3 regions of the Fusibacter sp. JL298sf-3 genome follow, and region 3 is predicted to be linked to each of the others. Evidence: riboswitches for the same ligand, from Rfam matches in the RefSeq annotation. Region 3 holds a riboswitch; each other region holds the start of a gene.
The links. A riboswitch is a leader RNA that binds a small molecule or an ion and turns the genes downstream of it on or off. The one in region 3 is predicted to bind glycine.
Positions count from the first base shown of each region.

Region 1: it holds a riboswitch for glycine, as region 3 does, so the genes downstream of both, ACR6HW_RS00515 (GrdX family protein) here and gcvT (glycine cleavage system aminomethyltransferase GcvT) in region 3, are expected to answer to the same signal.
Region 2: it holds a riboswitch for glycine, as region 3 does, so the genes downstream of both, ACR6HW_RS09595 (PTS sugar transporter subunit IIC) here and gcvT (glycine cleavage system aminomethyltransferase GcvT) in region 3, are expected to answer to the same signal.

Region 1 is NZ_CM132608.1:105,557-112,815, reverse strand. Features, by position in the region: gene grdB (glycine reductase complex selenoprotein B) at 1-157, opposite strand, end outside; gene grdA (glycine/sarcosine/betaine reductase complex selenoprotein A) at 180-656, opposite strand; gene ACR6HW_RS00530 (glycine/sarcosine/betaine reductase component B subunit) at 697-1,983, opposite strand; gene trxA (thioredoxin TrxA) at 2,013-2,327, opposite strand; gene trxB (thioredoxin-disulfide reductase) at 2,388-3,335, opposite strand; gene ACR6HW_RS00515 (GrdX family protein) at 3,356-3,715, opposite strand; glycine riboswitch at 3,948-4,049, opposite strand; gene ACR6HW_RS00510 (DUF1846 domain-containing protein) at 4,452-5,930, shown strand; gene ACR6HW_RS00505 (energy-coupling factor ABC transporter ATP-binding protein) at 5,913-6,752, opposite strand; gene ACR6HW_RS00500 (energy-coupling factor transporter transmembrane component T family protein) at 6,716-7,259, opposite strand, start outside.
Region 2 is NZ_CM132608.1:2,003,486-2,010,744, forward strand. Features, by position in the region: gene ACR6HW_RS09570 (hypothetical protein) at 1-471, shown strand, start outside; gene ACR6HW_RS09575 (acyltransferase) at 663-1,757, shown strand; gene ACR6HW_RS09580 (hypothetical protein) at 1,759-1,980, opposite strand; gene ACR6HW_RS09585 (YczE/YyaS/YitT family protein) at 2,038-2,712, opposite strand; gene ACR6HW_RS09590 (LysR family transcriptional regulator) at 2,837-3,694, shown strand; glycine riboswitch at 3,870-3,963, shown strand; gene ACR6HW_RS09595 (PTS sugar transporter subunit IIC) at 4,031-5,038, shown strand; gene ACR6HW_RS09600 (amidohydrolase) at 5,111-6,283, opposite strand; gene ACR6HW_RS09605 (Tex family protein) at 6,351-7,259, opposite strand, start outside.
Region 3 is NZ_CM132608.1:1,228,298-1,235,556, reverse strand. Features, by position in the region: gene phnE (phosphonate ABC transporter, permease protein PhnE) at 1-356, shown strand, start outside; gene ACR6HW_RS06115 (DUF445 domain-containing protein) at 454-1,053, shown strand; gene ACR6HW_RS06110 (GGDEF domain-containing protein) at 1,135-2,286, shown strand; gene ACR6HW_RS06105 (response regulator transcription factor) at 2,297-2,671, shown strand; gene ACR6HW_RS06100 (chemotaxis protein CheC) at 2,661-3,299, shown strand; gene ACR6HW_RS06095 (diguanylate cyclase domain-containing protein) at 3,280-4,242, shown strand; glycine riboswitch at 4,425-4,505, shown strand; gene gcvT (glycine cleavage system aminomethyltransferase GcvT) at 4,617-5,720, shown strand; gene gcvH (glycine cleavage system protein GcvH) at 5,805-6,188, shown strand; gene gcvPA (aminomethyl-transferring glycine dehydrogenase subunit GcvPA) at 6,190-7,259, shown strand, end outside.

The sequences.
Region 1 (7,259 bases), 1.1 Mb from region 3:
TAGCTACGATTTCAATATCATCGCCCAACTTTGTATTCAGCTGAGCTGATATTGGAGGAAGTTCATTAAGCACATGTGGCTCGATATCCGCTTTTTCTTCACCGCCGAGGCCTGCGAAGAACTGGTTGATATAGTGGACAACCTTAGTTTTACCCATCGGTGCATCCCTCCTTAATTAATTAATCGTTAAACTTACAAAATTCATTTCTAATGCTTTGCATTTCTTCGATAATCTCATCAACATTTAAAACCATTTCCATCATGCCTATTTGATCATCATATACAGTTGCATCTACCTCGTCTTTGAATTCTGGTTCACAAGAGTGGTAAACGCTTAATCCTAAAGCTACACCAGCAAGAGGGCCTGCAAAAGTAGGGTCGCCTGCTGTTACTGTTTCAGCTGCTAGACCAGCAGCTTCGGCTTCCGCTGCACCTATGATTACCACGACGTTTTCAGCACCGTATTTATCTACGGCGTCTTTAACGCGCTTTTGGTTTTCAAGGTCCATCGCGCCTGCGGCGGTTCAGACAAAACATTCTGTTGATGAAAAGATGACTTCGCAATCAAGCGATTCGAGACATTCTTGGATCGCTGGACCCGGAATACCGTCTCTGTCACCGATGATGATTACTTTTTTTCCTGAGTAACGGCTCATCGTATTGCCTCCTATTATTATTTTAGTTTTTTAATTGTAATTAGTAAGTTCTCGCAGTCATTTTGTTAAATCCAACTTCACTGGTTGCACCTGTGATGGCTTGAATTTCAACTTCAATGCTTCCGTCTGCTCTTAACGAACCGTCGAAACCACCTGCGATAACGTCTACAACATCAATGTGACCGATGATGCGGTCGAGTTTTGGTAATACAATTGTCATGTTTGCATTACCACCGGTTACACAAGCATCTCCTGACGGATCTGAATCGGCAAGCGATTGAGAAGCACCGTCTCTACCTGCGTACTCGTCTGTCAAAATAACTGTTTTAATCCCTTTAGCAGAGATTTTTTTACAGTTCATGATCAGGTCTGTATCTGGGTTTCCGAAGCCTTCTTCAGAAATGATAACGCCGTCGACACCCAAGTACTCAGCCAATTTCGCCGTCATATTAGAATGACGCTCTTTGTCTGCCAGGTAGACGTTTTCATTTGTGATGATGACACCGAGGAAGTTGATCTCTTTACCATGTGCTTCGTACAAATCGTGAATTACAGGGTTGTTGAGATGCACGTAAGTCGGGTTCTTGTCACAGGCTGAAACACAGTTACCTGAAACAATAGCACCGTCCATAACTTCTGTCGGGTAAATCAAAGTTGGGATAATCTTCTTCGCATCGACGCCGTAAACATACGTGTCGTGAAGAAGGCCTTGTGTTTGAAGCATGTACACATAGGCAACTTTAGGCAGTTCAGGGTATTGGTTCGCTTGCTCCAGAATCGGCTTTGTTTCATAAGTTTTCACTTCATCCGGTTCTACTGTTTTACCCGCTTCACCTAAATACTTGGCAGATTTAAAGCCCACCATTCTGACAGCTTCTTCGTGCTCATACTGGTTTAAACCGTCTACCGGCTCAGCAATCACAACGACGTTGCATGTTTTTGAAAACGGCGTGTAGTCAGCACCAGGGCCAGTCATATCGACAATCCCCTCTTGGAAACCAACAATTTTACCAGTAGTGACGACTGCAGCACCTTTTAATACGTGCGTACGACCCTCGCCTACCATATCCACCTTACTTAAGAAGCCCGGGAACAAGCCCCCGTTTCCTTCAACTTTAACTCTAGGCTCAATGACATCTTTCACCGGTGTGATTCTTACGCTCTCGCCAGGTCTCACCAGCTCGATATCAATTGACTTAATATGGTCATCGTTAGAAATTTCTTTGATCATCTCCTCTTTGTTGATGAACAATGTACCATCCTTAACAGATGTCACCTCACCAAACTGGATGTCCTTAATAAAGATATTTCCAATCTCAAGACGCATAGAGTCACCTCCTCTCATAGATTTAACTACTAGATATATTTTTTAATCATAGCTTCTACATTGGCTTTTGTAGCATCTTCCTTTGTTACTTCGTCAACTTTTTGACCGCCTTTGTAGACTGCTATGGTAGGAAGACCTAAAACGCGTTCTTTAATCGCTAATCTTCTGTTCTTAGCAGTATCCAACTTTGTGAACGTCACATCGCCGTAAGCTGCTTCTAAAGCTTCGATATCCGGCATAAGCGCTTTACACGGCTCACAACCTTCGCTCCAGAAATCTACCAAAACAACGCCTTCGCTTTTTAATACCACTTCTTCAAAATTAGACTTATCTACCGCTAACATAATGTGCCTCCTTAAGATTATATGTGATGCCGGCGCATCATTGTACGCCGGATGACAAACTTATTCAAAATCTGTGTCTTCAATATATTTTTCAGCGACAACAGCTGCAATAGCGCCGTCAGCCGTTGCTGTAATCACTTGTCTCAATACTTTTTCTCTACAGTCGCCTGCAGCAAATACGCCTTCGATGTTGGTGCGCATCTGATCGTCTGTAACGATGTACCCCTGCTCGTTCATATCGATTTTACCATTGAAAAGCGTCGTTGACGGCAAGTAGCCAGTGAAGACGAACATGCCGAAAGTGCCGAAGTCTTCATCTGCAAAGTACTCTGTTTTTTCGCCCGTCTTTGCGTTTTCAAATACCGCTGATTCTAAGATGCCGTCGCCTTTGAGCTCAGCGACTTTTGTGTCCCACATAAAGTCGATCTTAGGGTTGGCAAATGCTTTTTCTTGAATAGATTTTGCCGCTCTGAGTTCGTCTCTTCTATGAACGATTGTGACTTTGTCTGCAAACTTAGTTAAGAAAATAGCTTCTTCTACTGCTGAGTCGCCGCCACCTACGACGAAGACTTCCATTTCAGTAAAGAATGCGCCGTCGCATGTTGCACAGTAAGAAACGCCTTTACCTGTTAATTCTTTTTCTCCCGGTACGCCGAGCTTTCTAGGAACAGCACCGGTTGCTATGATAACCGACTTCGCTTTGTACGTTTCCTTTTCGCCGACGAGGGTTTTAATTTTACCTGTAAAATCAAAGTCTACAATTGAATCTTTAACTCTTTCAGCCTTAAACTCATCTACCTGTTCGGCCATGCGCGCAACTAGACTTGGGCCGGTTGCTTCGTGAATAGAACCCGGGTAATTGGCAACTTCATCAGTTGTTACTATTTGGCCGCCTGTTTTGTCTTTCTCGATAATCAATGTGCTCATCATAGCTCTAGCACCATAGAGACCTGCAGATAATCCGGCAGGGCCTGCACCGATGATGACTAAATCGTATACTTTTGACATGGTAACTCTCCTTTATATCGTTATTTTCTAATGGCATTTTTGATTAAGTCGTAATCAATCACCATGAAATCCTCTTTAATGCGCGGCGTCCAGTTTGGCGTCGCACTGTCCTTTTGTAATTTGCGGTACGTTTCTATTGCCTTCTCTATAAGATGAAGCCCTTCCATATCAAATACATTCGACGGCTCGACCGCAACGGATTTATACGGGGTTTCATTCGGCTTAATGCTGCCTGAAAGCGGATGCGTCAGGAGCTTGTGATTGACGTGAATTAGGTCGCGAATGGCCACGAGCACGTCGTAATAACTCCCTTCTACAAATTGGATATTTTCCGCTTCGTAGTAATCTTTTACCTTTGGATTGTTAGTGACTATAAACATATAACCTCTCGAAATAACACAGGCGTTTCAGTAGCGTGTGCCTCGTCGTTTGCCCTATGACCGAAGCGCTCAAATTTGTGATTTGAACCGTCTGAAAGAACGCCTATTATTCAATAACAATTCCAGCAACAGCCGGCATTGAATCAGCCTACTTATTTCTTCTTTCACTCTAACTCCGCTAAAAAAAACAGGAAAAACGCGCCCCCGTTTTCCCTGTTGTCTCCAGAGTTCTGTCCGAAATAAAATCCTTTAGCCTGAGAATTTCATTAAAATTTTGGCAAACTTCAACTTGTCCCTTCGGCGGCATTATAATGCGCTCTCTTTTACTCATCATACAGCTTTTATATAATTTTTTAATCAAAATAATAAGAGTATTACATCGATTTATCTTACAGGTCTTATTCTACATAATAAACCGACAGAATGCAATAGAAATCTTGCGTTTTTTGCGTTTTTGTTAAAAAAATAACCGGAGCGTTCTAAAGTCATATCATTTATAAAATAATAAATTATATCGTTGCTTTTTTCTTACATTATAAAGCCATCAAAAGCACTTTCTCACCTTTTTTTATCACCCGCTGTAGCGGTTTGATTTTCACCCCGCCCACCTTTGAATTTTAAGGGGTTCACTCTCAGCATAAGCAAAACTTTTTATCGTGTCAAGAGTGTTTCTACACTCAAAAACATGATACAATAGGCTTTGTTGTTACGAGGTATAGTACGAACTGGAGGAAATATGAAAAAGGGTTTTGATGCAGAGAAGTATTTGGAAGAACAGTCAAAATACATTTTAGAACGCGTAAATCACTATGACAAACTCTATTTGGAATTCGGAGGAAAATTGCTTTTTGACATGCACGCCAAACGCGTTCTCCCCGGTTTCGATGAAAATGCTAAAATCAAATTGCTTCACAAGTTGAAAGATAAAGCCGAAGTGGTCATCTGTGTCTACGCCGGCGATATTGAGCGCAATAAGATAAGAGGTGACTTCGGCATTTCTTACGACGTGGACGTCTTTAAGCTGATAGACGACTTAAGAGCTTATGATTTATCTGTAAACAGCGTCGTCATCACGCGATTTGACGACCAGCCGTCTTCAAAGACTTTTATCAACAAGTTGACGCACAAGGGGATAAAGGTCTACACACACCGCTCTACAAAGGGCTACCCAAATGATGTCGATACGATTGTCAGCGACGAAGGCTACGGTCAAAATCCGTATATCGAAACCACCAAACCTATCGTCGTGGTTACGGCACCCGGCCCTGGAAGCGGTAAGCTCGCCACCTGCCTGAATCAGCTCTACCACGAGCACAAGAAGGGCAACAACATCGGCTACTCCAAGTTTGAGACCTTCCCCGTCTGGAACATGCCGCTTAAGCACCCACTGAACATCGCTTATGAAGCGGCAACTGTGGACTTAAAAGATGTGAACATGCTCGATTCGTTTCATCTGGAAACTTACAATGAAGTTGCGGTTAACTACAACCGAGACATTGAAACATTTCCAGTGCTGAAGCGCATCATAGAGAAAATAACAAAAGAGGCCAGTGTGTACCAGTCTCCTACAGACATGGGGGTCAACCGCATCGCCTTCGGCATCATCGACGATGACGTCGTACAAGAAGCGTCTAAACAAGAAATTATAAGACGCTATTTTAAAACGGGTTGCGAATACAAAAAAGGGTATGTCGACCTCGACACCTACAACCGCAGCAAACTCATTATGGAAGAACTCTATTTAAAGCCGACGGATCGCAAAGTTGTCGCCCCTGCTCGGACGGCTTCAGAAGTAAAAGGGACGCCGGTCGTGGCGTTGGAACTAGATGACGGCGCCATTATCACCGGAAAGACCAGTGCCATTATGGATGCCACAGCAGCCGCGCTTATCAACGCCTTAAAACACCACGCCAACATCGACGAAAACATCCACCTGCTCTCTCCGGCAATTTTAGATCCAATTATTCTATTAAAAAAGCAACATTTCAATTGTCAAAATGTCGCTTTAAATTGCGAAGAAGTTCTTATTGCACTGAGCATTAGCGCAGCGTTCAACCCTATTGTTCAAGTGGCTATGGACAACTTGTTTAGACTGCAAAGCTGCCAAGCGCACTCGACTACGATAGTCGCCGCAGCCAATGAGCAAACTTACCGCAACCTCGGTATCGAAATCACATGTGACCCCGAGTTTGCATCATCACTTCTCTTCTATTAAATTTAGCAAAAGCGCCTCCGCTTCTTCTACCGTCGTCGGTATTTGAAGTGAGAGGCCTTTTTTATTGAGATTGGTAAACAACCGCGTAAGTGTCGGCGGCTCGAGATGCGCTTTTTCAAGCAGTTCTAAATCAGAAAAAACCTTTTTCGGCGTCCCTTTTGCGGCAATCATTCCCTCGCTTAAAACGTAGATGGTATCTGCAATTTGAGGCACGATATCGATGTCGTGTGTGGTGGTGATAATGGTGACACCATGTGTTCGATTGAGATGATTAATGATATCAATCATCTCTTTTTTAGATTTTGGATCCAGCGCATCAAAGGGTTCGTCTAAGATGATGATCTCAGGCATAACCGCCAATGCGCCAGCAAGGGCAACTTTTTTCTTTTGGCCGCCGCTTAAATAATGGGGAATCTTCTCAAGAAGCGGTTCAATCCTCAGCGTCTGCGCCGCAGTCATCACCTTGTGGTCAATTTCCGCTTGCGGATGCCCGTCGCTCCTAAGTGTAAAGGCGATATCGTCGTATACGCGCGGTCCAATAATCTGTTCGTCGACATTTTGAAAAACCACGCCAATGTGTTTCCTAATCTTGTTAAAGTGCTTATACGGCTCTACACCCATCACTTCCACAGTACCGTCTACAGGCTCTAACAGCCCAAGGATGTGTGACAAAAGTGTTGTTTTGCCAGAGCCGTTTGGGCCGAGCAACGTTATGCGTTCGCCCTTGTTCACGAGAAACTCCAGCCCACAGAGACTGACTTCCGTTTTGTCCGGATAGATGTGTTTTAAGCAATTGACTTTAATAAGGGGCTGTTCTGCCATAATATAACTCCTAATAAAATAATGATGCCGAAGACGATAAGCGCGCCGTCGCGTTTAAGATTGAACTTTTTAGTGGATACGGTAGGCATTTTGCCGTTGTATCCCCGTAATCCATAGATTTTATACATGCGTTCGCTCATTTCAATGGACTGGATAATCAATGTCCCCATTAATGATGCGACGGTTTTCAAATTTAAAAACAAATGCCACGGCTTGTAGCCGCCCCGCAGTTTGACACTGACCAAAAGGTGCTCAATCTTTTCGAGCAGGATGAAAAAAGAACGGTAGGTCATAAAAAAAACATCTACTAAAAGAGCCGGCATAAATTTTGAAAAAAGCGCAAACAAATCTACATACGGTGTCGTCGTAATGAGAAAGAGCATGGCAAGTGCTGCACCGACAGCTTTTACAACGATTGTCACAGCAGCGGCAAGGCCATTTCCAAGAGACATCACGGCAAATAAAAGGCTGAAAAACGCCGGGTACATGGCGAGATGTAGCACACGC
Region 2 (7,259 bases), 780 kb from region 3:
CTTATTATGGTTTCTGTATACACCCCTGAACTCGATAGCGCTATCGACGAGGTGGTATCGACGAAACGAACCGCTCGGTACACCGTCTACGGCATTCGGCTCCTTCAGAGCGCTGTAGCAATGGCCGTTGTACTCGCCTTGTTTTTGCTCTATCTCCGCTACAAAGGGAACCACTTTGACTTCGCGCTGATTTTTACAGGGGCATTTACCACAGCGACTTTCTTAGGGGCCATCGCCATGACGACACTCCAGTTTACGCGTCAACTCCCCACGGCTTTTATGGTGGCCACAGGGTACTACTTGCTCAATTTCGGTGCAGGGGCAAAATACCTCGGCGATCTCTACCTTTTCAGTATGTCCAAAGGCCATTTTGAGCCCAAGTTAGTCATGGGCGCAGCCACTGCGGTTTTAATCGCCGTTGCGTTTTCAAGGAAATCGTTTGGCACTTTTTACAATTACATTACAAAATAGCTGTTATATTAAAAAAAGAGATGATGCATATGAACAATTTGTCATCTCTTTTTTGGTGCGTTTAGGTTATACTAGTGAACTGTACCGTCTAAAAATAGCCTCTGTTTTAAGCAAAAGGCACTATGGCGGAAATGTTACACACCGCCGCTGACGACCAACAGCGCGGGGGACTTATCTTTGGGAGGATCTTCATGTCATCATCTAATCGCAAACGCCTTGAGGCCTTGGATGTCACTCGAGGCATTGCCATTTTAGCCGTTGTCCTAATACATACGACAGCGCCGTCTGTTGCCCTACACGCACCGGGTACAGCTTCTTTTAACGCCATCTACACCCTCAATCGACTGCTTCAGTTCGCTGTGCCGTTGTTCATTATGATCAGCGCCATTGTGGCCACCTACGCCGCGGAGGACATTCATTGGCCCACTTTTTACAATAAAAAGTGGTTGCGAATTGCAGTGCCCTACCTCGTGTGGTCGCTGATTTACATCGTCAAAAACCTGTTGACGCGTCCAAATTATATAGAAAAACTCACAAACGTCGGCGATTTGGCTTTTATCTTTTTAATGGGTAAAGCCCACCCGCACCTTTACTACCTGTCGGTTCTCATGCAGTTTTTCATCTGCTTTCCCTTAATTCTCATGTGGGTGCGCAGAACGCGCCTCACACCGTTACAGTGGACAGCTGTCGCAGCTTTGCTTCAAATCGGCATCTACTGGCTCAACCGGTTGGTAATTTACGAGCATTTTAAATACCCCGCCAGCCTGTACATCTGGTATTTGTTTATCAGTTTAATTGGCGCTTACATCGGCCATCACTACGAGGCCCTCAAGGTGCGCTGGCACGACTACAAACGGGGCATTATCTCGTTGGCCGTCACCAGCGGTGCACTGAACCTAGCCCTGCTGTTCCGATTTACCTATACGGGAGAAATGAACACTTTTTATCAGCTGATGGTTTGGTATGTATTTGTGACAACCGCTTCGCTCTGCATCATCGCACTGTCTGAAAAAATACATCAAAATTTGAAGCCACTTTCAAACGGTCTCAGCGTCATCGGCACTTACGCGTTTGGCATCTACTTGGTTCACCCGCTGATTTTAATGGTGGCCTTCAGAGCCAGACGCTTCTTACAGCTACCGCTGAAACCTTCTGTGGTGCTGTGTATTTTCGCAGGAACGGTTTTCCTCGCCCTTGGACATGCATGTGCGACGACCCACTCGTCTCTCGGACCGACTGTGGGTGCAAAAAAGGGGACGGTTCTTTTGTACCGGAAAACACTATAATTTACCATTTTTGAACCCAATAAAGCAGGTGTCCCGCATCGCAAAGGCCTTTTGTCGACAGCGGTTCACCTGCTTTTCTCATTGCGCCGAAGTTTCCCTCGCCGCGTTTGCCCGGTGTATGCACCAAAGGCCTGCGATGTGGGGCGTGACGTCTGTACTTGCGGCAGAGTCGGTTCTCTAAAACGGCGTGTTTAGAGGCCTTCACACCTGCTTTTGGTTGCATTTCATTTCCATATTTTAGGATATTTCGACACAAAAGAACCGTCCCTTTAAAGAGGGGCTATCGCATTTGTGTTGCTTTTTCCGGTTTTCTAAGGAGCTCGCCCAATGTGCGTTGTCGCACTCTCGAGGCGTCAAATCCCGTCCATTTAAACATCAAATCGAGTACTTTTCCACCTAGAAGTGCCAGTACAACTGTGCCGACGCCAAAGGGGCCGCCGAGCAAGAGGCCAAGTGCTGTAACGGTGATTTCAATGGCCACTTTTACCACGACAACCGGCTTGCCCGTTATTTTCATAATCAGTAGCATCAGACCGTCTCTCGGACCTGCGCCGAGACCACAGCTCATATAAACAGCCATGCCGTACGATAAAACGAACAGACCGACGATACTGAAGAGTATTTGTGAAAGCAGGCCGTGTGGCGTCGGTACCAACTGTGTCGCCTCCAATAAATCTATAAAAAATCCAACGAATAAAATGTCACAAATTGTGCCGAGACCTGGGTAAGATTTCATAAAGAACATCCCGATGATAATGACGATGCCAATCAGCTGACTCCAAACGCCAAATGAGATGCCCGTCGCATTTGTCAGTCCGGCATTTAGTGTGCCCCAAGGGAACAAACCGATGTTGGCGTGAATCATAATCACAGTGCCCAGTGCCGCTAAAAAAAGGCCAAAAATAAGTTTGCTCAATAAGAAGTAAGTCCTTCTACTCGTAAGTGTTTTTTTCATTTTTCTTCACACTGAACCTTTCTTGTATTGCTAAGTCAATTCGATTATAATGACATTGAAGCCATAAGTAAAATGAATGTTTTTAATGGCCATCATGAAAAAATTTCATCCATTCGAGGTACATATGAAATACCGAATTTTCAAGCAAATTATGACCAGCGGCAACTTCACGAAAGCCGCTGAAGCACTGAATATGACACAGTCTGCGGTGAGCCACGCCGTCAGTGCTTTAGAGAGGGAAATCGGCTTTACACTCTTTGTGAGAACTAAGCAGGGTATTCGCCTCACAGAAGACGGCAAACAGTTGTGGCATCACGTCGAAACTCTCGTCGCTGCCGAAGACCGTCTTTACAACCAAATTCACGCCATGAACCGACTGGAGATGGGCACGCTGCGCGTCGGCAGTTTTACCAGTGTGTCGTCACGTTTTCTCCCCAAGATTTTAAAGGCCTACGACGCCAGATACCCCGACGTCCAAGTTGAAATTTTCGATGCAGATTACGACCGCATTATGGAAAAGCTTCATCAGGGTCGCATCGACGTCGGTTTTCTCATAGAAGATTACATCAAAAAAGAGCACCACTCATTGCCGTGCTTTAAAGACGAAATGGTCGTCGTCGTTCCTTACGACATGGATCTCAGCCAAATCGACGACATTGCTCTCAAAGATGTTGAAAAGTATCCGTTTATTATGCCGGACAACAATCAGGATGTGTATTTAAAGCAGCTTTTGGCAGAAAATCACGTCCTGCCTAGAATAAAGTACAAGTTTCAGCTGATGAGCACTGTTTTCGCCATGGTGGAGGCCGGTCTCGGCATTACCATTGTGCCGGATTCGACGCTGCTCAAAACCAATTACAACGTGGACTTGATTTCGCTCGATCCCCCTGTTTACCGAAACATCCACATTGTCGCCAACAAGACACAGATGCATTCCCCTGTCGTCAAATCTTTTTTTGAAGTGGCCAAAAGTATAAAATAATTTAATGGCGGTATGTATTGACACGTGACAACTTCTTGTTGTAAACTAGACGAGAATTAAATAGTGGATGATGATTGATTGGAGAAAAGTGGGCAAATGCCCATGCACCGTAGGAGAAAGAAAAGCGACAGGCCCAAGAGCGCTTTTTGAAGCTTTCAGGTTATTTACAACAATCGGACACAGCTCTGGAGAGCGTCATTCAGTTGACCATCGAAGAAGCAAGCTGCGCAGGCAGTGAATCTTTCAGATAAAAGGACAGAGTATAATCGGCATTCTTTGTGTTGCCCATTATACCTATGTCCTTTTTTTAGTGTCATGATTTATGGAGGGGGATTTATGGAGATTGTAAAAGGAATGGGACTTTTGTTTTTGACATTGGGGATATTCTCCCTGTTTAGCCTCAAGGCACCCAAGGGGCAGAAAGCCATGTCGGGTCTTGCCAATGCGGCAATTGCCACTTTTCTTGTGGAGGCGATTCACAAATACATCAGCGGCGACTTTTTAAGCAGTGCCTTCTTGGGCGAAGTGGGCACTGTGGCCGGCAATATGGGCGGTGTAGCGGCGGCTGCACTGACCATGCTTCAAATGGGCGTTTCCCCTGTTCTCGCCGTAACGGCAGGCGTCGCCGTCGGGGGATACGGTATTTTGCCGGGGTTTATCGCAGGGTATAGCCTAGGACTCTTGGCGCCGAAGCTTGAAAAATACTTGCCGGAAGGCCTCGACATCATACTCAGCGCCCTGTTAATCGCACCTATGGCACGGGGCATCGCCTTTGCCACCACGCCAATAGTCGATTCAACACTGGCCAATATCGGCGGCACCATTACCATTGCAGCCAGTCAGTCGCCTTATCTGATGGGGCTTCTTCTCGGGGGCATTATGAAAGTTATGTGCACATCGCCGTTGAGTTCCATGGCGTTGACGGCGATGCTCGGTCTCACAGGACTGCCTATGGGCATTGCGGCGATCGCCACTGTCGGCGGCTCTTTTACCAACGGCATCTTGTTCCACCGATTGAAGTTCGGCACCGGCGGCAAAGTGGTTGCCGTCATGTTGGAACCGCTGACACAAGCGGATATCGTTACGCAGAACGCCATCCCCATCTACACGTCGAACTTTATGGGCGGTGCCCTTGCCGGCCTTTCTGCGGCATTCTTCGGCATTGTCAACAACGCCCCTGGTACGGCGTCACCGATTCCGGGTCTACTGGCACCTTTCGCTTTTAACCCGCCGCTACAGGTGATGTTGGCTGTTGGATTTGCCATAGCAGGTGGCACTTTAGCCGGACTCGTCGGCTCCGCTTTCTTTAAAACACGCAAAAAAACGCAACCTTTAACTGCTTAACAATAGCGTCCCCCGGGGGCGCAAAAAAAACAGCCTGACATCTTTAAAATGTCGGGCTGTTTTTTGTGTGATTTATTCAGCAACTGAAGCGTCCCTATGGACGATTTCACCGTCTATGAGGGTGTACAGCGCATGGGCTTGCAGGTCAAACGGGTGTCTGTCCCAGATGACGAGGTCTGCATCTTTTCCGGCCTCGAGGCTGCCGATGCGCTCATCCAGTCCTAGGATTTCCGCCGCGGTGATGGTAATGGCCTTTAGTGCCGTTTCCTCATCGAGCCCTGCTTTGTGCGCCAGTGCCGCACACATCGGAAGGGACTGAAGCGGAATAACCGGGCTGTCTGTCATGATGGCAAACTTCACACCTGCTTCGTGGAGAACTCTCGGCGTGTCGAACGATTTATTGGTCAGCTCGAACTTGCTCTTGTTTCCAAACGTCGGTCCCACCACCGCAGGGTAGCCTTCCTTTGCCAAGTGCTCGGCGATAAGATGCCCTTCTGTACAGTGTTCAAGGGTCAATTTTACGCCGAACTCTTTTGCAATTCGAATGGCTGTAAAGATGTCATCTGCACGGTGTGCATGCGCTTTAAGCGGCATTTCACCGTGTACAACAGGCAACAGCGCCTCAAGTTTCATATCAAAAGCAGGCATCTTGGAGACGTCTCCCGCCGCCGCTTTAATCTTTTTATTGTACTCAAACGCCTTAAACAGCATCTCTCTCAGGCAAGCCGCCGTACCGAGACGCGTCGACGGCATCGATTTTTTAGCGTTGTAAACGCGTTTGGGATTTTCTCCAAAAGCACATTTCATCGCCAGTTCTTTGGTGACGACCATATCGTCGACGCGGTTGCCTTTGAGTTTTAATACGGTAAATGTGCCGCCGATGACATTGGCGCTCCCCGGCCCTGCGGCAGCAGTTGTCACCCCACCTGTCAGCGCTAAAGCAAACGCTTCGTCCATTGGGTTGATGGCGTCGATTGCTCTTAAATGCGGTGTTACAGGGTCGGTCATCTCATTGCCGTCATCGCCTTCGAAGCCTATGCCCTCTTCAAAGAGGCCGACGTGGCAATGTGCGTCGATAAATCCCGGGAAGACAAACTTGCCGTCGGCGTCGATAACCTGAGCCCCTTCAGGCGCTGTTAAATCCGTGCCGATTGCTTGAATGGTCTTGCCGTCAATGAGCACGCTACCACCTGGCACAATCCCCTGTGTGATGGTATAAAGCGTTGCATTTTGAATCAGTAACATAATACCCCTCCTAGCTATTATTTCGATACTCTAAAGAAATTATAGCATATTTAGGATAAGACCGCGTTTATTTTTCGATATTTTTCATAGAAAGTGCAATTTTTCCGCGTTTGTAATCGACGTTTAAAATGCGTACTGTAACGGGATCGCCCACAGAAACCACTTCCATCGGATTTTTGACAAATCTGTTGGAGAGCTCCGATATATGGACGAGGCCGTCTTGTTTGACGCCGATGTCCACAAAGGCGCCGAAGTCGACGACATTTCGCACGGTCCCCGGTAAAATCATGCCTTCTTCGAGGTCTTCCATCTTTAAGATATCGCTTCTAAAAATCGGTTTCGGCATTTCTTCACGTGGGTCTCGGCCGGGCTTTTTCAGTTCTTCAACGATGTCTTGTAACGTCAATTTGCCGATGTCCATTGCGTCGGCCAACTTGCCGATGCCGCCAAAGGCGCGCACGCGCTCATCGATGTCTGAAAAACCACTTTGCCCCATGGCGTCAATGGCGTAGTCCAAGGCCGCCAACAACGCTTCTGTTACCCCATAGGATTCGGGGTGAACGGCAGTGTTGTCCAGAGGATGCGCACCGTCTGCAATCCTGAGGAAGCCGGCACATTGTTCAAAGACTTTGTCGCCGAGGCGCTTGACTTTCAACAGCTCTTTTCGCGTCTTGAATTTGCCTTTTTCATCGCGGTACGCCACGATATTTTTTGATACGGTGGCCGAAAGACCTGCGACGTAATTGAGCAGCGACGGCGTCGCCGTGTTCAAGTCGACACCGACGTTGTTAACACAGTCTTCGACGACGTTGCCCAGTTGTTCTGTGAGGCGTTTTTGATTGACGTCGTGTTGGTACTGACCGACGCCGATGCTCTTCGGATCGATTTTAACGAGCTCAGCCAGTGGGTCCTGTAAACGGCGCCCAATTGAAATCGCCCCTCTTATGGAGACGTCGATGTCCGGGTACTCTTCTGT
Region 3 (7,259 bases):
TTTTGGGGAAAATGTTTGCAGAATACATCGAATCGTCGGATAAAGGACTCAGAGAAGCGATGTTATCCACAGGTGCCAACAAGCTTCAAGTCATTGTCTGGGGCATCTTGCCGAGCATTATGCCGCAAATTGTGGCCATGACGTTTTATCGCTTTGAAGTCAACGTACGTTCTGCAACGGTTTTGGGATTTGTAGGTGCCGGCGGTATCGGTTTCTTCCTACTGACAAACATGCGGCTACTCAACTACAAGGTGGCGTTGACATGTATCCTCGTCATTTTACTCATGGTGGCTGTCATCGACTATATCGGCACCTTTGTTAAAGACGACAGTCGAGAGGTCGATAACTTTTTATAGCCAGATAACTTTAAAAGTGCTAAAATAGCATAGGACTTAATATTCAGTAAACCAGCTGTAGTCGGGCTGGTTTTTGAAGTTTTTTTGGAGGATGTATATGTTGATAAAGTTAGTGCTTATGGCGACAATTGGCGCTTTTATAGGGTGGACCACCAACGTCATCGCCATCAAATTGTTGTTTAGGCCAATTCACCCGGTCAAGGTACCGCTGTTGCCGTTTTATATACAGGGGTTGATGCCGAAGCGCAAAGCGGAAATTGCCAAGAGTATCGGGGAAACTGTTGAGAAGGAACTTATCTCCGTAGAGGAGATTATGGATGAACTGATAGAGAGCGTCGACAAGACACAGGTTATTGAGCAGATGCAGGTGTACATTGTCGAAATCGTTAAAGAAAAAATGCCGGCAATGGTGCCGAGCATGTTTAGAGGGATGATTTTGAATTATGTGCATGACATCATTGCCTCAGAAGGTGAGCGCTTAATCAATGAGCTTTCTGAAAAAGTCATTCATCACGCCACTGACAAAATCGACATGGCGCAGATGATTGAAGACAAAATCAACGCCTTCCCAATGGAAGAGCTGGAAGCCCTCGTTATTAGAATAGCACAAAAAGAACTTAAGCACATCGAGTACCTCGGCGGTCTCATCGGGTTCTTTATCGGGGTTCTACAGTGGGTATTGGTACTTTTGATTTAGTCGTTGATGCACTTTGGGGATAATGATATACTCTAGTATGGGACAAAAGTAGGTTAAGCTTAACAGCAACGAGGTAAAACAATGGACGCACTCATCTTCACAGGATTTATTCACAGTATCTCTTGGCTGATTACTGAATACTGCATCAATAGGAACAACGCCGCAATAGGCTTGAGACAAATGGCAAAAGCGCTGTGCTTGCAGGCCGTCAATCTGGGACTCTTCGTCTTTGTATTGGAACTGCCTTATATGCTCGCCATCGTTATGCTAATCGTCTTTCAAGCTTTAATCGATTACGCAGTCTTCGAAAACAATATGGTGTATTCCCTGTTTATCACGGCGCTTTTTTTCGTTTCAGTCGTATACGGGCGCATGCTTTTACAGGGCGGGTTTTACTTTTTGTTTAAAGGTGAAAACGCAGCATGGCTTGACGGGACGGTTACCGTGCTCATCTACGCGGCGACTGTTGTCGGCGCGTGGTTTTTCAGCCCTTATGCGACGTTGATTCACGACACATTACACATTAAGCGTCGATTGGCGGCATTTTTAGTTGTTTTAAACGGTTTTTTCCCCATGTTGGCTTATGGCACTTTTGCCTTTATCAAAAGTACACTCAATCCGGCGATTTATTTTGTGCCGAGGGCTTATAAAATAGGGTTGGTTGTAGAAATCTTTTTCTCAACGATGGTTTTGTTTTACTTTGTGATGTCTTTTTTGTTGCTTTATTACTATATGAAGTACAAAAATAAGTCTGAGTTCGACGATATGACGAAAATTTACAACAAGACGGCAGGGTTAAATCGATTGAATCTCTTGCTTCAAAAGTCGAGAGTCCATCAAAAGCCCTTGGCCGTGGCGTTTATAGATGTAGACGCATTAAAGAAAATCAACGATGCTTACGGACACGATATGGGGGACATCGCCATAATTAAAGCCGCAGAGATGATGCTGGCCAATATTCGTCAAACAGATGCCTTGTTTCGATATGGTGGCGACGAGTTCGTCCTCGTCCTTTACGACAGTGACGAAGCGATAGCAGACAAGTTCTTCGCGCGTATAGAAGAGGCGCTTTTAACGCTGAGTGCCTCAGAAGACTACCCGTTTGTAGTGACGTTTAGCTATGGGGTTCAAGTTTACAAAGGACGCGAGACAGTAGACGCTGAGACCTTAATTATGAAAGCCGATCAAGAAATGTACAGGAGAAAGTTTTCGAAAAAAGTACCTGTGTGCTAAGGAGTTTAAAATGAGAATTGTAATAGCAGATGATGCTTCTTTTATCAGACAAATTATTCAGCGCGTCGTCCGTCAGAAATTCGATGCGGCAGAGATTGTCACATGTGAGAACGGCGCAGTTGCTTATGAAGCGATACGAGCAGCTCAGACCGACTGGTTGATTACCGATTTGCTCATGCCGGTTATGACGGGACAAGAGCTGATTAAAAAGCTTAGAGGAGAAGGACATCTGCCGAATACAGTGGTGATTTCGGCAGATGTGCAGCGCGGGACAAAAGATGAGCTCAAAGCGCTGGGTGTCGAACACTACATTAACAAGCCGCTCAATCCGGAAAAGTCGGCAGCACTAGTGGCTTTAATTGAGGGAGAAGGTCATGCTGAATGAATTGCAAAAAGACCTGCTTAAAGAGTATGTCAACGTCTTTATCGGAAAAGCGGCGGGCATGTTGTCTGAGATGGCCAATCAGCGCGTACTGCTCACCGTTCCGGAAGTGGAAGTCATCAATACGACCTACAACATAGACCGTCAAAGTGGTCTTTTTAAACACGGCCATATTGTTTCGTCCTCCATGCAATTTGGGGATGATTTTAATGGAAAAGCCCTTTTGATTTTTAGTGCAGACAAGGCCAAGCTCTTGGTGGATTCTTGCCTCGGCATCGAGCCCAGTACAGGTCAAAACCAAGACATGGCGTTGATGGATACCGACTTCGACGTCTTAAAAGAAATCAGCAACGTCATACTTAATTCTGTTGTGGGCGAGTTTTCCAATCTCGTTGAAACCACCGTCGAGTTTACCATTCCGGATATTGAACTGGTCTTTGTCGGCGAAACTGAACAAGTAGAGGTTTTAAAGAAGAACGTCTATATGCTGTTGATGCATACGAGTTTTACCCTAGAGAAGACGGCAATCGACGGGGTCATTATCATTGCGCTGGGAGTCAACTCCCTCAAACGCCTCATCGATCGATTAGACGCCGTAATAGGAGCATGCGATGAAGACTTTTATCTATGATCTTCTGGACAAACTCAACATGGGCATCGTCGTTATTGACGACGCGTTTAGAGTGGTTTATGTCAACCGGTGGATTGCTTCAAAAATGTCGGTGTTATCGGATTCGATTGTCAGCCATTCCCTAGAGGCGCTGTCCGATAAGTTTGCCTTACCGGCTTACCGAAAAGTGGTTGAACAGGTCTTTGAAACCGGTCGCGGCCGCTTTCTTTCAGGTGCCATACACCAGTCGTTTTTTGTCGGTGCTGACGATTTGGCAGGTGACAGCATCCGTCAGAATCTTCAACTGGAGAGACTGAATTATCAGGGGAAGCGCGTCGTTATGATACAGGTGACCGATGTGACAGCACACAACTATAAGGTCAAACACATGCGGCATTTTATAAAAAAACTCGAGGTGGAGAATTCGAGTATTAAGCAAAGTGAGGTGCAGTCGCGCATAATGGCGTTACACGATGCACTGACGCAAATCCCCAATCGGACTTTCTTTTTAGAGCGTCTAAAAGAAACCGTCGCATTAGCAGATGAAAAGGCGTCGGCTTTTGGTTTGTTTTTTATCGATATGGACCATTTAAAGCCCATTAACGACACTTATGGACACCAAGTGGGGGACGATGTGATTAAGACGTTTGCCGAACGCCTTAAAGAGAGTATTAGGAGTTCGGATTTCGTGGCGCGCCTCTCAGGCGACGAGTTCGCCATTATTATGACGCATGAAAGCAGCCGAGCGCATCTCGAAATGGTGGCGCGTCGTATTCTGGAATCGGTCAGGGCCCCTATATATGCAGGGGGACATACGATTTATCTGACGTGTTCCATCGGGATCGCGCTTTATTGTGGAGAAGACGTTTCGGAAGAGGCTTTAATCGACAAAGCGGACCGGGCTTTGTACCAAGTTAAGCGGAACGGCCGGAACGGTTATAAGTTCTATACGCAAAATTTATAAGAAAATTAGAAAAAATCAAAATTGATATTGAAAAAACTGTTTCAAAGGCATACAATGACAGTAGAACAAACATATACCGTTACCATTTGACGATGATGTGAGATATTCTGCAAGAATAGCCGAAGGCGCAAGTTGTATGTCTGCCGCATATGATGAAACTCTCAGGCCCCATAAGCGTTATCTGATGGAACTCTGGAGAGCTCTACAATTCATGTAGCACCGAAGGCGACGAAACGCTCAGGTAAAGAAACAGAGGCGTGCAAGGCAGCTTATAGCTATTCTTGTGCGTTTTTTTTATATCATCATAGCAAAAATCGCATAAAAACAGTTGCTGGGGGTATAAATCTCCTAGTGATAAAAAAGGAGGCATTGAAATGGAAGCAGTAAAGAAGACAGCGCTTTATGAGGCTCATGTCAAAGCCGGCGGCAAGGTCATCGACTTCGCTGGGTACGCGTTGCCCGTACAGTACGAGGGCATTATGGAAGAGCACGAAGCGGTGCGAACGAAAGCGGGCATCTTCGACGTATCTCACATGGGTGAAGTCGAAGTCAAGGGTGAAGGGGCTGAAGCATTTGTTCAGAACCTCGTTACCAACGATGTTACGCTCCTCGAAGACCGTCAGATTCAGTACGCCATGATGTGTTATGAAGACGGTGGTGTCGTAGATGATTTGCTCGTCTACAAGTACGACCGCACACATTTTTTCCTCGTCATTAACGCCAGCAATGTGGCCAAGGACTACGAGTGGATGCAGAAACAGGCAAAAGGCTATGAGATCGATTTGAAAAATGTGTCGGAAGACTATTCTGAAGTAGCCCTTCAAGGACCGCTCGCCCAAGAGATACTTCAAAAACTTACCGACAAAGACTTGAAAACCATTGGCTTTTTCTACTTTGATGAAGCGGTTTCAATAGATGGGATTTCCTGCATTGTATCGAGAACCGGCTACACAGGTGAAGACGGTTTTGAAATATACACAGCCAATGAGAACATCGTGGCGGTGTGGGAAAAACTTATGGCTGTCGGCGCGCCGATGGGGCTAAAACCGGCGGGACTCGGTGCAAGAGACACACTGAGATTTGAAGCGACATTGCCGCTGTACGGCAACGAAATAGACAAAGACATTTCACCTTTAGAGGCGGGATTTGGCTTCTGCGTCAAGTTGACAAAAGACGCATTTATCGGAAGAGACGCGCTGATTAAGCAGAAAGAAGACGGTCTGAAGCGCAAAATTGTCGGTTTTGAGATGGCCAAAGGCATTCCGAGACACGGTTATCCAGTGCTTAAAGACGGCGAGACAATCGGTCACGTGACGACGGGCTACTTGTCGCCGACGCTTAAGAAGAACATCGGATTGGCGCTCATCGATGCCACTTATGCCGTTATGGGTGACGCCATTGAAATCGGCGTCCGAAAAAAAGTTATGCCTGCGACAATTGTCAGCAAACGTTTTTATCAAAAAAACTACAAGAAATAGTATAAAAAAGCGTAAGCTTTTTTAGTATAGGGCGACAGAGCGCCCTTTTCATACAAAACACTTTGCAAAAACGAGGAGGCTATTATGAAAATCGTAAATGGACTTTATTACACGGAAGATCACGAATGGGTAAAAGTTGAAGGTAAAAAAGGTTGGGTTGGCATCACGGATTTTGCACAGGATGCGCTAGGTGACATCGTCTATGTCGAAATGCCTGAAATCGATGAAACATATGATGCAGAGGACAACTTCGGTACGATTGAATCGGTTAAGGCGGCATCGGATATGTTGATGCCTGTGACCGGTAAAGTTGTCGCTGTCAACGAAGCACTCGACGATGATCCGGCACTTCTCAACCAAGACGCTTATGCAAATTGGATTGTCGAAATTGAAATCGAAGATGAAGGGGCTTTGGCGTCATTGATGGACGCAAAAGCGTATGAGGCGTTCTGCGAAGAGGAGGCATAATATGTTCCCATATATTTCTCACACTGAGCAAGACATTAAGGCGATGCTCGATCGCCTGGGGCTCGACAGTGTGGATCAATTGTTCAGTGATATACCGGCTTCAATTCGCCTCGACAGACGTCTGGACATCAACCCGCCGCTTTCGGAAGTTGAAGTACAGAAGCAACTCGGCAAGTTGGCACAGAAGAACTGCGCAACAGATGCCTTAGTTTGTTTCAGGGGGGCAGGCGCCTACGATCACGCCGTCCCAAGTGTCGTCCATCACATCACGTCGAGGTCTGAGTTTTATACCGCTTATACCCCTTATCAGCCGGAAATCAGCCAAGGGACGCTGAGAGCTATTTTTGAGTTCCAAACGATGATTGCGAACTTGACTGGGCTTGAAGTATCCAACGCCTCTATGTACGATGGGGCGACTGCAACTGCCGAGGCGGCAATGCTGGCTGCCGGCAGCCAAAAGGGCGATACGGTCGTTGTATCCGAAGCCGTTAATCCCCAGACGCGAGAAGTGGTAAAAACTTACATGCGCTTTAAAGACATCAAGGTGGTAGAAGTGCCTGTGGACAGCGATGGCAGAACTGATGCTGCGGCACTTGAAAGCGCCGTTGACAGCAGTACTGTCGCGGTGATTATGCAATCTCCAAACTTCTTTGGCGTCGTTGAAAATCCCGAAAGCGCCGTGTCGCTAGCACATGACAACAAGGCGTTGATGGTACTGAATGTCGACCCGATCTCACTGGGACTGTTAAAGACGCCCGGTGCTTATGGCGTAGACATCGCCGTCGGAGAAGGGCAGCCCCTGGGCAACGCTTTAAACTATGGCGGGCCCTATCTCGGGTTCATGGCCTCTACGAAAAAACTGATGCGCAAGTTGCCGGGACGTATAGCGGGACAAACGGTGGATGTCGATGGCAAACGCGCGTTTACTTTGACGCTACAGGCGAGAGAACAACACATCCGTCGTGAAAAGGCGACGTCTAATATTTGCTCAAATCAGGCACTTAATGCACTTGCAGCAACTGTTTACATGGGATTGCTCGGCGCTGACGGCCTGAGAGAAGTGGCAGAACA